DNA from 3 places in the Nonomuraea sp. NPDC049714 genome. Region 2 is predicted to be linked to each of the others. Evidence: riboswitches for the same ligand, from Rfam matches in the RefSeq annotation. Region 2 holds a riboswitch; each other region holds the start of a gene.

Region 1 (5,424 bases), on a different contig from region 2:
GCCGAGCCCGGCGCGAACCTCGGGCTGCTCCGGCTGGAGGGCCGCAAGACGGCGTCCACGGTCGCCGCGGTCGCCCGACACGTTCATTCCCGATCGGAGGAAGCATGACCAGCATGGACATCTCGCTCAAGGAGATGATGACGATCGACGGCTCGCTCGGGGCCGCGATCGTCGACCACGGCAGCGGTATGGCGCTGGGCTCGCTCGGCAGCTCGAAGGACCTGGATCTCCAGGTCGCCGCGGCCGGCAACACCGAGGTCGTCAAGGCCAAGCTGCGGACGATGGACTCGCTCGGGCTCAAGGACAGCATCGAGGACATCCTCATCACCCTCGGCGGCCAGTACCACATCATCCGGCCGATCTCCGGCCGTGGCGGCAAGGGCCTGTTCCTCTACCTGGCCCTTGACCGCAACCGGGCCAACCTGGCCATGGCCAGGCACCAGCTCAAGACCATCGAGGAGAGGCTCGAGGTCTGACAGATCGCGGCGGCTCGCGTCCGGGCGCGGCGGGCGCGAGCCGTCGTCACAAACCTACGCTTTTCCGGCCGAATTTGAGGTCAGCTTCGTGATGGAACCGGCGATCTCCGGCCACAGGGGCTGCGGCAGGTCGTGCCCCATACCGGGGAGGACCAGGAGCTCGGCTCCCCGGATGGCCGCCGCGGTGGCCTGGCCGCCGGCGAGCGGAACCAGGGGGTCCGCGTCACCGTGGATGACCAACGTGGGCACGTCCACCCCGCCGAGCGGCTCGGTCCTGTCGGGGGAGGCCATGATCGCGGCGAGCTGCCTGGCGGTGCCCGCCGGGTCGTGGCAGCGGTCGTAGGCCAGGGCGGCCAGCCGCAGGAAACGCTCCCGGTCGAGCTCGAAGCCGGGCGAGCCGATCACCGCCCTGTTCGCCAGCGCCTGGGCCAGCACCGCCTCCCGGTCGCCGGCCGGCGGGGCGAACAGCACCGCGCCGGCCGCCTCGGTGGGCGGGGCCGCCGACGGGCCCGTGGTGGACATGATCGAGGTGAGGGTGAGCACCCGTTCGGGGTGCCTGAAGGCGAGGGTCTGGGCGATCATGCCGCCCATCGACGCGCCCACCACATGCGCGGCGGGCCAGCCGAGCACCTCCATCAGCCCGGCCGCGTCGTCGGCCATGTCGTCCAGCAGATACGCCGAGGGCGTCCCCGGTCGGGGGACGCCCTCGGCGTGCAGATGGGTGGACAGGCCCGCGTCGCGGTTGTCGAATCTGACGACGTGATGACCCTGCTCGGCCAGTAGCGAGCAGAATTCGTCGTCCCAGTGGATGAGCTGGGCGCCCAGCCCCATGATCAGTAGGAGAGGGCGCCCGCCAGGCGAGCCGAAGCTCTCGTAGGCCAGTTCGATGCCGTTGACCGATGCACGCGAGATCACAGATGACAATTACCGTCAAACGCTTCTGGCGTAAAGCCAAACCCAAGGGCGGCGGGGGACGGCGGAGGTCGGCGGGGGTCGGCGCAAAGCCATCCCCAGGGGGCGGCGGGGGGTGTCGCGTGCGGTTGGGGCTGGGTCAGCGGGTCATGAGACGGCGGATGCGGTCGCGGCCGAGGATGGCGCCGCCGCCGACGAGGGCCAGACCGCCGGCGAGGGCGGCACCGGTGACGCCGCTCGGCTCTTCGGTCGCGGCCGCGGCGGCGGGGCTGGAGGGGCCGGCGTACGCGGTCGCCTTGACGGAGACGGCGGGGCCGCCGGAGCCCGAACCGGCGCGGGCGGAGGCGTCGGCGAGAGGCTTGCCCTCCACGACCTTCGGCTCGCCCTTCTCGATCTTCTTCTCGGCCAGGATCTGCGGCGGCTTGGCCGGGTTGGCGTCCTTACGCGACCAGGCGCCGGTCGAGAAGGCCACCGGGTGGTTCTTCTTGCCCACGCCCTTGCCCCACTTGGTGATGACGTACTCGACCTTGATGTGGCCCTTGCCACCGTTGTTGTCGACCATCAGCGTCCGGGAGTTGAACGTGCCACCGGTCAGCTCGGCGAAGGTCTTGGAGTCCAGGTCCAGCATGACGCCGCTGCTGGAGGGAGCGCCGGGGCCACGGTCACCGACGAAGAACGGCATCTTCTTGCCGTTGTAGACCACGTAGCCCTCGGTCAGCAGGGGCCAGCTGGGGCTGGCGGCCATGCCCTTCTGCATGGGCTTGCCGCTGGCGGGCAGGCCGGTGTCGCCGGCGCGGCCGGAGTTGTCGTCCCAGAAGTACGAGGCCGTGGTCGAGCCCTTGAGCAGGACCTTCTGAGTGTCGTCGACATCGGCGTGGGCGGCGGGGCCGGCGCCGAAGGTCAGGACGCCGGCAGTGGCGGCGCCGGCGAGCAGGGTGATGGAACGCATGCCGAAGCGAGCAGACATGAAAAAGGGAATCCTTCGTTAGGTAATGGGGAAGCGCGCGCTCGCTTGAGGGCGTAGCCGGGCAGCGAAAGGCCGACGGACGCTACGCGGAGCGCGGAGAAGCTTGGGGGAAGTCGCCGCTCAGTGGGCGGCTGGTGACGTTACGCGGGCTGGGGGTACGCGGGAACGGAGCACAGGTGAGTTCGTCCTCTCCATCTCGCCTACCGGGTTAGCTGACGGGTTCGGACGTGGAGATGTCCTACCGGCCGCGAAGGCCGGATTCACCCCAGGAGATGGGTCCCCGGTTCCCGCGGAGGCGCGGGATTCGGCGCCAGGCGGCCGCCTCTTCCTGTTGAAGGGCCAGGTCACCGCCTGGTAACGCCACTCAACTTATAGGCCAAACCGGACAAACGCAAAGCAAATGCCATGAATTGGTTGAAAGATCTACCTAGGAAGGTCAAGAAAAAGGGGGGTACGGCATGCCGTACCCCCGCGAAATCCCCCGATTCAGCCGCCGCTCTTACGCCTGAACGATCGCTTGCTGGCAGCCGGCCCGTGTGCTCCGTGGATCTTCGAAGCGTCGGCGCCCCTGCCACCCGCACCCGTGTCCGCCTGCTGGTTGCGCTTGCGATCCAGCGCCTCGCGGAACTTGCGCTTCATCTCGTCCTCGGGGGTTTCGCTGACTTCCGGCTCCGGTGATTCCGCCATGAGGACCTCCTGGTGTTGGGGACATACACAGCTTGGCATGACGCTCCTTACAGCGCGAAACCGGGGATCGGCGATTCCGGGTCACAGCGGCGTGGAGCAGGTGCCCGAGCGGATGAAGGCCAGGCCGTCGTAGTCGTCCGCGAGCACGGTCGGAGCGAAGCGGAATTTGTAGGTGAGACGGTTGACCACGGCTCCGTAGGCGCGCACGTGCAGACGGCTGCCGAGCCAGCGCGCCACCCCCTCCGACCGCTCGCCGGTGCGCAGGTCCAGCAGGTGATCGTCCGGGCAGGCGGCGGCCAGCCTGGCCTCGACCATCGTGGCGTTGTCGACGCTCGGCACCCGGTTCCGCACGGGCGGCTTGCGCGGGTCGGGCTTGCCGAAGCGCATCCGCCTGGCCCTGAACTCCCCCTCGCCCATGAGCAGCCCCAGGGCGTAGTAGGCGGCGCCGTGCCGCTGCCGCAGGTGCCGGCCCATGGCCGGGACGGGGCCGCCGCCGTGGTTGCCGGACATCACATGGCCGTTGTGCGCCCACACCGCGACCTTCACGGCGGGATCGCCCAGCAGCCGGTCCACGTTGTCGGCGAGAAACAGGTCACGGACGGCCCCGACGGTCTGCTGCGGGTCGGCGTGCCGCATCGGCCGGGACGCCAGGACGGCGCTCTGCCGCAGCGTCCTGGCATGCGCGATCGCCTCACCCGCCGGTCCGGGCCCGGCGGCGAGGAAGTCCTCCAGGCGGCGGGCGGCTGTCTCGACGGCCGGGTCCAGGGGGCCGTCCACCCCCAGCCGGGTCTGCCCGAGCGCGGCCAGCGGCTCCAGGAACGCCGGGGCGACCTCCCCCAGGTATCGGGCCAGCCACTCGATCGAGGCCGCCGGATACTGCGGGTCGATCCCGGCGAAACGCACCTTACGCTCCGGGGGCGCGGCGCGGTTGTACTCGCGCATCCACTCCACCACCCCGAGCATCTCGCGCGTGTGCCAGGTCCAGAAGACCATCCCACCCAGCGCCTCGGCCGCGTCGCCGGTGCCGTGCAGCACGTAGTCGTTGACCGCCTCGGCCGCGGAGACGCTGGCCTCCATCGCCAGCACGGTGAAGCCCAGCTCCTCCACCAGGAAGCGCAGCAGCCGGTGCTTGAGTAGGAAGAACTCGCGGGTGCCGTGGGTGGCCTCGCCGAGCCCCACCACGCGCACGCCGTCCAGAGCGGGCCGCAGCGGCTCCAGGTCGGCGACGGGCGTGCCCGGCTCCAGCGCGGCCAGCCGGATGGCCCGCCCCGCCAGCCAGCCGGTCAGCTCTTCCGGGACGGCGACAGCGGTCATGACTTCTTCGCGCCGCGCCGTACGGCATCGCCCAGGAGCACCAGCCCGAGCAGGCCGAGGACGAGGCTCAGGGCGGTGTGCGCGCTGCCGTCGAGCCAGAGATGCAGCAGGCCGAAGTGCCGGTCGAAGGAGGTGGCCACCAAGCCGCCGAACCCCTGCAGCATGAGAAAGAAACCGAGAATCCCCATGGGCTACACCTTGCCATGGCGATGTCGGCGGCACAGGCGACCAAAGTATGCCCACAGCCGACCATCGAACGTTTCTTATTGCCGCCCAAGAAAGTGCGGATCATTTTTCTTACGGCAAAGATCCACACAGTCCGGAAAACTCGTACTATTTCTGGCAAAGCACCGGAAACGAGGCGAGGGCATGACAGGGGACGAGCAGCTTCCGGCACACATCGATCCGACCGTGCCCAGTGTCGCCAGGATGTACGACTACTACCTCGGCGGGAAGGACAACTTCCCGGCCGACCGGGAAGCCGCCGAGCAGATCATCCAGCTGGGCCGCCAGATGGGCTCGGACATCAGGGAGGTCGCCCTGGCCAACCGCGGGTTCCTGATCCGCGGCGTACGGCATATCGCCGAGTCCGGGGTGCGGCAGTTTCTCGACCTGGGCACCGGCCTGCCCACCCAGGACAACATCCACCAGGTGGTCCAGCGCGTCACGCCCGACGCCAGGGTCGTCTACTCCGACAACGATCCCATCGTGCTGGCCCACGCGCGGGCCCTGCTCGCCGACAATCCCGGCACGGTCATCGTGGAGGCGGACGTACGCGCCCCGGAGGCCCTCCTGGTGGCCGCCGCCGGCCACCTCGACTTCACCCGGCCCGTGGCGGTCGTCATCGCGGCGGTGCTGCACTTCCTGCACGACGACGCGGAGGTGGCGCGGATCATCGAGACCCTGCGCCGGCCGCTGGTCCCGGGCAGCCACCTGATGGTCTCCCACGGTTACATCGAGACCGGCCAGGCCGACAAGGAGGCAGTGGACGTGGTGCGCGACGTCTACCGGCGCAGCACGTCCGGCGCGATCGCGTGGCGTGACCGCGAGAGCATGCTGGGCTGGTTC
Region 2 (5,424 bases):
CAGGGCGTCGATCCCTACCCGGTCAACTTCCCCCGTACGGCCACCAACGCCGAGGTGAGGGAGAAATACCAGAGCCTCGAACCCGACGCCGCGACGGGCGACAGGGTCGGGGTGGCGGGGCGCGTCATGCTCAACCGCGTGGGCGGCAAGCTCTGCTTCGCCACGCTTCGCGACGGCAGCGGCGACCTGCAGGTCATGATCTCCCTCGACAAGGTCGGCGAGGAGTCCCTGGCCGCCTGGAAGCACGACGTCGACCTGGGCGACCACGTGGGCGTCGAGGGCGAGGTGATCACCTCCCGCCGCGGCGAGCTGTCGATCCTGGCGGACAGCTGGCAGATCACCGCCAAGTGCCTGCGCCCGCTGCCGGAGAAGCACGTCGGCCTCACCGACCCCGAGGCGCGGGTGCGCCAGCGTTACGTCGACCTCATCGTCAACGACGAGGCCCGCGAGATGGCCCGGATCCGCAGCGCCACCGTGCGCGCGGTGCGCGACTTCTGGCACGAGGAGGGCTACCTCGAGGTCGAGACGCCGATGCTGCAGCCCATCCACGGGGGCGCCGCCGCCCGGCCCTTCAAGACCCACATCAACGCCTACGACATGGAGCTCTACCTCCGCATCGCCATCGAGCTCTACCTCAAGCGGCTGGTCGTAGGCGGCATCGAGAAGGTCTTCGAGATCAACCGCAACTTCCGCAACGAGGGCGCGGACTCCACGCACAACCCCGAGTTCACCATGATCGAGGCCTACGGCACCTACCTCGACTACAACGACATGGCGGACCTGACCCAGCGGATGTACCAGAAGGCCGTGGTCGCCGCGCTGGGCACCTCCGTGGTGGTGCACGACGGCGTCGAGGTCGACCTGGGCATCCCCGAGTGGCCCAGGATCAGGCTGTACGACGCGGTGTCGGAGGCGGTGGGCGAGGAGCTCACCACCGAGACCCCGCTGGAGCGGGTCCGCGCGCTCGCCGACAAGCACGACGTCCACTGGGACGCCAAGTGGGGACAGGGCAAGCTGGTCCAGGAGCTGTTCGAGGAGCTCGTGGAGCACACCCTGATCCAGCCCACGTTCGTCATGGACTACCCGCTGGAGACCTCCCCGCTGACCCGCCAGCACCGCGACAACCCGATGCTGACGGAGAAGTGGGACCTGATCGGGTTCGGCACCGAGCTGGGCACCGCCTACTCCGAGCTCATCGACCCGATCGAGCAGCGCCGCCGCCTGGTGGAGCAGTCCCTGCTGGCCGCGGGCGGCGACCCGGAGGCCATGCAGCTCGACGAGGACTTCCTGCAGGCCCTGGAGTACGCGATGCCGCCGACGGGTGGCATGGGCGCCGGCATCGACCGCATGGTCATGGCGTTCACCGGCCGTAACATCCGCGAGACGATCTTGTTCCCGCTGGTGAGACCGACCGGCTGAGCGGGCTCTTTCCGGCAGCGGCTCCGCCGTCCGCGCGGGACGGCGGAGCGAAGCTGCGCAGGTGTCACCACCGCGATCATTGCGCCCCGATATTTGCCGACATATAGCGAGTACTTCAGCTGCGGCGAGGCGCGTCAAGTCATGCCGATCTCGTGCTTGACGACCTTTCCCGCATGCGTTTACCGTCTGGCGGGACGAGCAGCCTCACTCGGATCAATGACGTCTCCGAGTCGTGCTGTTGGGAGGGAGGGCTCCCGATGAATGTGCTCACTGAAGGCGTTGAGCTCAGCCATGCCGATCTGGCATTGCTGGCCGAGCTCGCCAAGGGGGTAACGGTGGATCGGGTGGGACGGCGCTTGGACATCAGCGGGCGGACGGTGCGCCGAAGACTGCGGGGGATCTGCGACCGCATCGGCGTGGCCACCGCGATCGAGGCGGTGGCCTGGGCGGCACGCCGGCAGCTGATCTAGCCCGCGAGGTGATCCAGCGCGAGGTGATCTAGTCAGCGATGCGCACGGCTCCGGCGTAGGGGCGCCGGTCGAGCGACGCGATCCGCACCACGTCACCGGTCCGCGGCGCGTGCACCATCATGCCGCCGCCCAGATAGATGCCCACGTGGTGCAGGTCGCTGTAGAAGAAGACCAGGTCGCCGGGGCGCAGCTCCTCCTTGGGGATGTGCCTGCCGGCGGTCCACTGGTCACCGGTGTAGTGCGGCAGCGAGATCCCCACGCGCTGGTAGGCCGCCATCACCAGGCCCGAGCAGTCGTAGCCGCGTGGGCCCTCGGCGCCCCAGATGTAGGGCTTGAGCTGCTGGGTGAGCGCCCACTGCGCGGCCTGCGCGGCCTTGCCTGAGCCGGGGATGGGCAGGCTGACGCGGGTGGCGGGGGTGCCCGGGCGGCCGGCCTCGCCGAGCGCGCGCTTGAAGAGGCTGCTCTCCACCTTGGCGACCATCTTGACGATCTTGTCGCGCTTGGTGTCGAGATCCTTGACGATCTCCGTCACCTCGTCGATGCGCGCCTTGGCGCCCGCTCTGGCCCGCTCGGCCGCCTTCATGGCCTTGGTGAGCTGGACCACCTCCTCGCCCTGCTGCTGCTGGAGCGCGTAGGTGGTGGCGGCCCGGTCGAGGTAGTTCTCGGGGTCCATCGAGCCGGCGAAGGTCAGGGCGTTGCCGAGCCCGCCGGTGATGTACTCGTTCTGCGCGAGCACCATCGCCTTGGAGCGCTTGGCGGTCAGCTCGGCCTCACTGACGGCCAGCGTCCTCTTGGCGCTCTGCGCGGACTTCTGGGCCGCCTTGAGCTTCACGCGCTGCCCGTTGTAGTTCTCGGTCAGCGTCTCGATCTCGACGTGCATCTCCTCGACCTGCTTGGAGAGCTGCTTGAGCGAGGGCTTCGGGTCGGCGGCGGCGGAGCCGGGCGGGCCGGCCATGAGCAGGGCGGCGACCGTCACGCCGACAACGCCGAGCTGGAGGACCCGTTTCTCCTTGGTCCCGCTGCGCTTCACCGACCGAGCTCCTTCCATCGACGCCTACCGGGTTAGCTGACGGGTTCGGGCCGGAAGCAGCCCTACCGAGCCGAAACTCGGATTCACCCCTGGTGGTGCTGTGCGGGCACCACTTGTGGTTCCCCGGCTCCCCTGCGGGGATTGGGCGCGTCCCGTACGAGAATCGCGGGGGACATCGTCGCTGGACACTAATGCACTCCAGGTTCCTGCTCAACCGGAACTGCAGAGTCTGTAGAGGTTTCACAACCGAAGGGTCACAAGGTGATCTCGTGGCACCCCGTACAGAAAAGGATTTATGTCCCCTTTGCCCTAGGTTCGTCGGGGGATGGGACTGTAGGAACCGTGCAAATCCGAGCGTGCTCACCCGAACACGAGAGGTCACAGGATGGGGCAGAGGTGAGAGTTAGGGCTGAGCCGTAATGACATCTGTACGCTGGATGTCCATGGAGCAGGTCGCCGAACTCACGGTCCCAGAGACAGAGGTCGTCGTCCGGCGCGCCAGGACCCCGGACGTCCGGACCATCAAGCTCCTGGTCGACACCTATGCCGGCGCCGGACATCGCTTGCTGGAGAAGGCGACCGTCACCCTGTACGAAGACGTGCAGGAGTTCTGGGTGGCCGAGCGCGGCGGCGAGGTCGTCGGCTGCGGCGCCCTGCACGTGCTCTGGGAGGACCTGGCGGAGATCCGCACGGTCGCCGTCCACCCTGAGGCCCGGGGCCTGGGCATCGGCCACCGGATCGTCTCGGCTCTCCTCAGCACCGCCAGGGAACTGGAGCTGCAGCGCGTGTTCTGCCTCACCTTCGAGGTCGATTTCTTCGCCCGGCACGGGTTCCGTACCATCCAGGGCACCCCGGTCTCACCTGAGGTCTATGCCGAGCTGCTGGCCTCCTACGACGAAGGTGTGGCCGAGTTCCTGGACCTGGAGCACGTCAAGCCGAACACCCTGGGCAACACGCGTATGCTGCTCCACCTGGCGTCGGGTGACGAGGTCCTTGACTGACAGGAAAGGTGATTGTTGATACCTATGTCGATACCTTGGGCCAGGACAGGCATGTGCCCTGACACGTGCCACATGCGCACTCGAAGCGAGGTGACACGGTGAGCACAGGACAGCCGCCGTATCCTCAGGACAACTCCGGCGACAACCCGCCGTACGGACATCCTGAATACGGGCAGAACACGGGACGCCAGCAGGGCGAGCCCGACCCCGACGTGACCATCGTCGGTTACCGGGCCGACGACGCCTATGGCCAGCAGCCCCAGTACGGGCAACAGCAGCAGCAGGGCTACGGCCAGCAGCCGCAGTACGGGCAGCAGGGCTATGGCCAGCAGCAGCCTGACTACGGGCAGCAGCAGGGCTACGGGCAGCAGCAGCCGTCGGGTCAGCAGGGTTATGGGCAGCCGCAGGGTTATGGCCAGCAGCCGCCTTCCGGGCAGCAGGGTTATGGTCAGCAGCCGCAGTACGGGCAGCCTGACTACGGCCAGCAGCCGGCCTCTCAGCCGGACTATGGCCAGCAGCAGGCCTACGGCCAGCAGGGCTACGCACAGCAGCCCCAGCCGGATTACGGCCAGCAGCAGGGCTACGGTCAGCAGCAGCCGTCGGGTCAGCAGGGTTATGGGCAGCCGCAGGGCTATGGCCAGCAGCCGCCTTCCGGGCAGCAGGGTTATGGTCAGCAGCCGCAGTACGGGCAGCCTGACTACGGCCAGCAGCCGGCCTCTCAGCCTGACTACGGGCAGCAGCAGGCCTACGGCCAGCAGGGCTACGCACAGCAGCCCCAGTACGGTCAGCAGCCGCAGTACGGCCAGCAGGGCTACGGGCAGCCGGCGCAGGCCGGTTACGGTCAGCAGCCCTACGGACAGGCGTACGGCAAGCCGGTCGGGGTGCAGCCGCCCGGTGCTCCGGCGCCGCTGGCGGAGTGGTGGCAGCGTCTGGTGGCCCGTCTGATCGACGGCGTCATCTTCGGCATCATCTCCTTCCTGGTGTCCCTCGTCATCACCGCCCTGTTCGTCGCGAGCTACAGCTCGGTCACCGGCGCCACGAGCGGCTTCGTGGGCGCCTCCTCCTTCCTCGCGGGGCTCATCCAGTACCTCCTCCTGGCGGCGCTGTACGTGGCCTACGAGTTCTTCATGACCAAGATGAACGGGCAGACGCTCGGCAAGATGGTGATGGGGATCAAGGTCGTCCCGGTGGGGCAGGCGCTGCCGCCCGGCGGGCTGCCGACCGACCTGGCGCTGAAGCGTGCGGGTGGCACCTGGGGCGGTTACGTGCTCGGCATCGTCCCGCTGGTCGGCCCGTTGCTCGGCGTGATCGCCGTGGGTGTGAACGCCGCCTCCCAGCTCTGGGACAAGCCGCTGCAGCAGACGTTCGCCGACAAGTTCGCCGGCACCGTGGTGGTGAAGATCAAGTAACCCAGACCACGTGAAACAGGGGCCGGCATCCCGTCGGCCCCTGTTTTGTGCCTCGATCCGGTACCAGAATGGGCCCTGCGGGGCTCTGACAGGCC
Region 3 (5,424 bases), on a different contig from region 2:
TCTCACCTATCTGCAGGACAAGGGACGCCTGCTCGACTTCATCAACCACAAGACCATGTTCCCCTCCCGGATGGAGTTCCACGACTACCTCGAATGGGCGGCCGCGCCCTTCGCCGATCAGGTGGAGTACGGATCCGAGGTCGTCGCCGTCACCCCGGTGGCCGTGGCCGGGACGGTCGAGTACCTGGACGTGGTCGTCCGTCAGAGCGACGGCACGCTGACCACCCGGCGCACCCGTGACCTGGTCGTCGCCGCCGGGCTCGAACCGGTCCTGCCGGAGGGCATGGTGAGCGACGAGCGCGTCTGGCACAGCGAGGAGCTGCTCGACCGGCTCCCCGGGCTGCGCGACCCGCGAAGGATCATCGTGGTGGGCGCCGGCCAGAGCGCCGCGGAGGTGACCGGCCACCTGCACGACACCTTCCCGGACGCCGAGGTGTGCGCGGTCTTCGCCAAGTACGGCTACACCCCCGCCGACGACAGCTCCTTCGCCAACCGCATCTTCGACCCCACGGCGGTCGACCACTTCTACTCCGCCCCCGACGAGGTGAAGTCGCGGCTGCTCGGCTACCACGCCTCCACCAACTACTCGGTGGTGGACCTGGAGGTCATCGACGAGCTCTACCGCCGCCACTACCAGGAGAAGGTGCGGGGCACCGAGCGGCTGCGCATCCTCAACGCCTCCCGGCTCGTCGAGGTGGAACCGGGCGAGACGGAGGTGCGCGCCACGGTGGAGTTCCTGCCGACGGGTGAGCGTGCCCCGCTGGACGCCGACGTCGTCGTCTTCGCCACCGGCTATCGCCCGGCCGACCCGCTGACCCTGCTGGGCGCCATCGGCGAGCACTGCGAGCGGCTTCCCGGCGGCGGGCTGCGGGTCGGCCGCGACTACCGGATCGCGACGTCGCCGGCGATGCGCTGCGGCATCTACGTCCAGGGGGCCACCGAGCACACCCACGGCCTCACCTCCACCCTGCTGTCCAACACGGCGGTCCGGGTGGGCGAGATCGTCCAGTCGATGGCCGGCCGGCTGCGCAGCCCGAACCCCTACGCCCTGTCGCGAGCGGCGTCCCGCTGATCCTCTGTCCCTGACTGCTTCCGAGGAGGAATCCGTACATGAGCACCAACCCGTTCGACGACGCGGAAGGCCGCTTCCTGGTTCTGGTCAACGCCGAGGGGCAGCACTCGCTGTGGCCCGTCTTCGCCGAGGTCCCCGCCGGGTGGACGGTCGCCTTCGCGGAGAACACCCGGCAGGCGTGCCTGGACTACGTCGAGGCCCACTGGACCGACCTGCGCCCCCGCTCACTCGCCGAGGCGATGGACGGCTGACCGTCGCGCCCCCTGCTCGGTCAAAGATCTACCTAGAGGCGGGAATCCCTTACAGGCAAGGGGTTGCGGCGTCCGACAGATGGAGTCGGGGTCTATGTGGATGTTTGTCCCTCTTGCGGGGACATTGGGGGTTATATACCTTCTCGGTCATTACGGCAGCCGGAACGGGGCTCCCCTAGACCATCCGTTGCCGAATCATTGACCGGACCGCGCGCTGCCCTGGTGGGACCCCCTGCCAGCCAGGGCAGTGCGCGGCCGCCTAATCCGCTCACGCGGAGCCGGGGACCCATTCTTTTCCGGGGTGAATCGGACGCCAGCCCAGCTGCGCCCGTAGGGCACTTCCCAGCCCGAACCCGTCAGCTAACCCGGTAGGCGGCATGGAAGCAAGGAGTCAACCCCCTCATGCTCGACCCCCGCCTGCGCACACCCCTCACCCGCGCCCTCGCCGGACTCGCCCTCGCAGCCGCGAGCCTGGCCATGGCAGGCCCCGCCCACGCGGCGCCGCCGGAGAACGCGCCCGTCGCCCAGGAACGCACCGTCCCGCTCACGTACGGCCAGGACGTCTCGAACTACCAGCCCGACCACGACTGGAACGCCAGCCCCGCCGAATTCGGCATCATCAAGGCGACCGAGGGCGTGACCTTCCGCGACCACGCCTTCGCCCGGCACTGGCGGGAACTGGACGCCAAGGGCATCGTCCGCGGCGCTTACCACTACGGCCACCCGGCCAACGACCCCATCGCCGAGGCCGAGCACTTCCTGTCCATGGTGAACTCCCAGCCCGCCAAGCCCGGCGACCTGCTGGTGCTGGACCTGGAGACCACCGACGGCCGCTCCGTCGCCGAGGTCAACGGCTGGGCCAAGACCTGGCTCGCCCACGTGAAGGACAAGACCGGCATCACCCCGATGTTCTACAGCGGCTGGAACTTCGCCGACACCTACGGCAAGGGGCTGGCCGAGTACCCGCTCTGGGTCGCCCACTACAGCAAGGCCAAGGGCACGGTCACCCCGCCGGCCGACTGGAAGTCCTGGGCCATCCACCAGTACTCCGACAACCCCGTCGACCAGAACGTCTCCCCGCTCACCCCCGGGCAGCTCCGCGCCCTCGGCCGCACCGCCTGAGCAGGCGCCCGCCGGCCGTCATCCGGCCGTCATCAGGCGGTCGATTCGCACAGGAAGATTGTCCGTCACTTAGAGTGATGAACCATGACGATGGATCCTGAGGCGGACCGGCTGGTGGGCGTCGCGGCACGGTTGTTCGCCGAGCTGGGGTTCGACGGGACGTCGATGCGCCTGATCGCCGACGCCGCCGGGGTCGACGTGGAGTGGCTGACCGCGCGGGCCGGCGGCAAGCATCAGCTGTACGCGGAGGTGATGCTGCGGGCGCATCGCGCCGAGCGTGAGGTCCTGAACGCGGCGGTGGCCGCCTTCACCCCGGCCAGGGAGGGGCTGATCGAGCTGGCGGACGCCTACCTGGACTTCTACGCCACCCATCCGCAGATCCTGGCGCTGTGGCTGCACCGATGGATGGGGGACGCCGCCGACGTGCCCGGCTTGGAGGACCTGTACTCGCGGCCGCTGTCGGCCCTCCTGCTCAACGCCGTACGGGACCTCATACCGGCCGACATCGACGCCGAGCATCTGCTCTGGACCGTGGTGTGGTGCGTGTACGGGTTCCTGGCCGGCGGCATGCGGTACCTCGACCCGCATCGCGGTCAGGGGCGGCGCGGACGGCCGCCGAGCACGGAGGAACTGGAGGACTTCCGCGCCTATCTGCACGCCATGATCATCCACATGACCACCCCGGTCAGCGGCTCGGCGCGCTGAAAGGGCGCGGCTCTGGCCGCTGTGAAGGTCAGCCGGCCGGCTGGGAGGCGCGCAGTTCGGCGGTGAGCTCGGCGGCCGTGGCGAGGTCGGTGGCGAGGGTCTCGCGGTCGGCGGGGGACAGCTCCAGCGCGCCGACCTCGGCGAGCAGGGTGGCCGCCGCCTCCCGTTCGCCGGTGCGCAGCCGCAGCTCGGCGAGGTAGACCAGGGCGGGCAGCCGCTCGGCGGGCGGCGCGTCGGCGTGCCGGGCCAGCCCGTTCTCCAGTACGCGCACCCCGGCGGCCTCGTCGCCGTGCGAGTCGGCCTGGCGCACGGCGGCGGCCACCACGCGTGCCAGCCGGCTCTGCGGCGCGGCCGGTTCCTCGTCTCCGTGCCGGTGGATCCGCAGCCAGTTGCCGCCCGGGTCGACCACGCTGAACCCGCCGGGCGCGCCCTGCCTGGCGCGAGGCCGGGTCATCCGCGGGATCCCGGACACCGGCACCTTCCCGAACGCCTCGCGCAACCCGGCGGCGAACGCCGCGTGCAGCGCCCACGTGTCCGGGACCAGTACGACCACACTGCCCATCGAGTCAGCGGGATCGAACCCGGGGACGCTGAAGAAGTGCAGCTCGATGCCGCCGCGCCGGACGGCGGCGAACGGGTTCGGGCGCTCCTGACGGTACGTCACGTCGAAACCGAGCGCGGTGTAGAAGGGCAGGACGTCGTCGAGGTCCCGGCAGGGCAGGCCTGGGATGGTGTACTCGGTGCGCATGTTGACACCGTACACTGTTCGGAGTTTTTCTGGAGGTCGTGAGATGGAGTACGCGGGGCGGGGTGACGCGGCGCGCACCATGGCGCTGCTCTGGGACGGGTTGCCGGCGCCCCGGCGCGGGCCGAGGCAGCGGCTCGACCTGCCGCGGATCGTCGACGCCGCGATCGCCGAAGCCGACAGCGCCGGTCCGGCCGCCCTGTCGATGCGGACCCTGGCGCAGCGGCTCGGCATCGGCACGGCGTCGCTGTACACCTACGTGCCGGGCAAGGCGGAGTTGCTGGAGCTGATGGTCGACCGGGTCGCGGGCGGTCAGCCGCTGCCCAGTGCCGACGCCGGTCGGCGGGCCGGGTTGCGCGACCTGGCGCGGTCCGACCTCGCCGCCTTCCGCGCCCATCCCTGGCTGCTGCAGGTGGCGACCTCGCGCACGGTCTTCGGCCCGAACGTCGTCACCCGCTACGAGGCCGCGATGGCCCTGCTCGACGGGCACGGCCTGGCGGCGATCGACGTGGCGGGATGCGTCGCGGCGGTGGAGGCGTACACCAGAGGCGCCGCCTCGGCGGTCGTCGAGGCCGAGCAGGCGCCCGCGCGGACCGGCAGCAGCGACGACGAGTGGTGGGAACGGCGCGCGCCGCTGCTGGGGGAGCGCATGGCCGGGCGCTTCCCCCGGCTGGCCGCGCTGGGCGAGGCCGGGGCGTTCGCCGTGTCGGACACCGCCCTGCCCTACACGCTGCAGCGGGCGCTGGACCGCTTCGCCTTCGGCCTCGACCTCGTCCTGGACTCCATCGACGCCCGCGTCGCGGCGGCGCGGGATCAGCCGATGCGCAGCGGCAGCGTACGAGGTCCGCGAACCTGACCTTTCGCCCAGGTCACCGCCTCGGGGTCGTCGAGGCTGAACCGGGGGATCCGCTCCAGCCAGACCTCCAGGGCGACCCGGAGCTCCATCCGGGCCAGGTGGGACCCCACGCACCGGTGAATGCCGAGGCCGAACGCGGCATGCCGGTTGACCTCACGATCGATGACGACCTCGCCCGCCCGGTCGAACTGCGCCGGGTCACGGTTGGCCGCCGGGAACGACAGCAGCACCCAGTCGTCGGCCTTCATGTCGACGTCATGCCAGCGCATGTCCTGCTTCACCAGCCGCGCCATCGTCACCGGGGCGTAGGCCCGCAGCATCTCCTCCACCGCCGTCGGCACCAGCTCCGGCTCGGCGACCAGGCGCTCGCGGTCGGCCGGCGTCTTGGCCAGATGCCACAGCGAGGCGCCGATCGCGCTCCACGTCGTGTCGATGCCGGCGATGAGCAGCAAGGCCATCGTGCCGGCCACGTGCTCGGCCTCCAGCTTGTTGCCGTACAGCTCGGCGTTGATCAAGTAGGTGGTGAGGTCGTCACGTGGGTCGTCGACGTGGTCGCGGATCTGCTCGTACAGATAGTCGAACAGCAGGTTCATCCGTTCCATGCGCTCGTCCGGCGGGCTGTTGACGCCTTCGAGCGCGCTCTCGATGAACTCCTGGAACCGCGGCCCGTCCT

The links. Region 2 has a riboswitch for cyclic di-AMP ahead of ACIBQX_RS40055 (NlpC/P60 family protein). Riboswitches for the same ligand answer to the same signal wherever they lie in the genome.
Positions count from the first base shown of each region.
Region 1: linked by a shared signal. The riboswitch ahead of ACIBQX_RS15325 (hypothetical protein) and the one ahead of ACIBQX_RS40055 (NlpC/P60 family protein) in region 2 are both predicted to bind cyclic di-AMP.
Region 3: linked by a shared signal. The riboswitch ahead of ACIBQX_RS37035 (glycoside hydrolase family 25 protein) and the one ahead of ACIBQX_RS40055 (NlpC/P60 family protein) in region 2 are both predicted to bind cyclic di-AMP.

Region 1 covers NZ_JBITLM010000003.1:434,354-439,777, forward strand. Annotated here, with positions in the region: gene ACIBQX_RS15310 (roadblock/LC7 domain-containing protein) at 1-108, shown strand, start outside; gene ACIBQX_RS15315 (hypothetical protein) at 105-476, shown strand; gene ACIBQX_RS15320 (alpha/beta fold hydrolase) at 531-1,391, opposite strand; gene ACIBQX_RS15325 (hypothetical protein) at 1,528-2,355, opposite strand; cyclic di-AMP (ydaO/yuaA leader) riboswitch at 2,538-2,675, opposite strand; gene ACIBQX_RS15330 (DUF5302 domain-containing protein) at 2,842-3,042, opposite strand; gene ACIBQX_RS15335 (erythromycin esterase family protein) at 3,124-4,356, opposite strand; gene ACIBQX_RS15340 (hypothetical protein) at 4,353-4,544, opposite strand; gene ACIBQX_RS15345 (SAM-dependent methyltransferase) at 4,726-5,424, shown strand, end outside.
Region 2 covers NZ_JBITLM010000013.1:297,013-302,436, forward strand. Annotated here, with positions in the region: gene lysX (bifunctional lysylphosphatidylglycerol synthetase/lysine--tRNA ligase LysX) at 1-1,419, shown strand, start outside; gene ACIBQX_RS40050 (LuxR C-terminal-related transcriptional regulator) at 1,677-1,889, shown strand; gene ACIBQX_RS40055 (NlpC/P60 family protein) at 1,918-2,919, opposite strand; cyclic di-AMP (ydaO/yuaA leader) riboswitch at 2,926-3,077, opposite strand; gene ACIBQX_RS40060 (amino-acid N-acetyltransferase) at 3,363-3,920, shown strand; gene ACIBQX_RS40065 (RDD family protein) at 4,019-5,329, shown strand.
Region 3 covers NZ_JBITLM010000012.1:35,259-40,682, reverse strand. Annotated here, with positions in the region: gene ACIBQX_RS37045 (lysine N(6)-hydroxylase/L-ornithine N(5)-oxygenase family protein) at 1-1,072, shown strand, start outside; gene ACIBQX_RS37040 (MbtH family protein) at 1,111-1,323, shown strand; cyclic di-AMP (ydaO/yuaA leader) riboswitch at 1,570-1,713, shown strand; gene ACIBQX_RS37035 (glycoside hydrolase family 25 protein) at 1,726-2,445, shown strand; gene ACIBQX_RS37030 (TetR/AcrR family transcriptional regulator) at 2,530-3,150, shown strand; gene ACIBQX_RS37025 (bleomycin resistance protein) at 3,179-3,898, opposite strand; gene ACIBQX_RS37020 (TetR/AcrR family transcriptional regulator) at 3,942-4,751, shown strand; gene ACIBQX_RS37015 (cytochrome P450) at 4,709-5,424, opposite strand, start outside.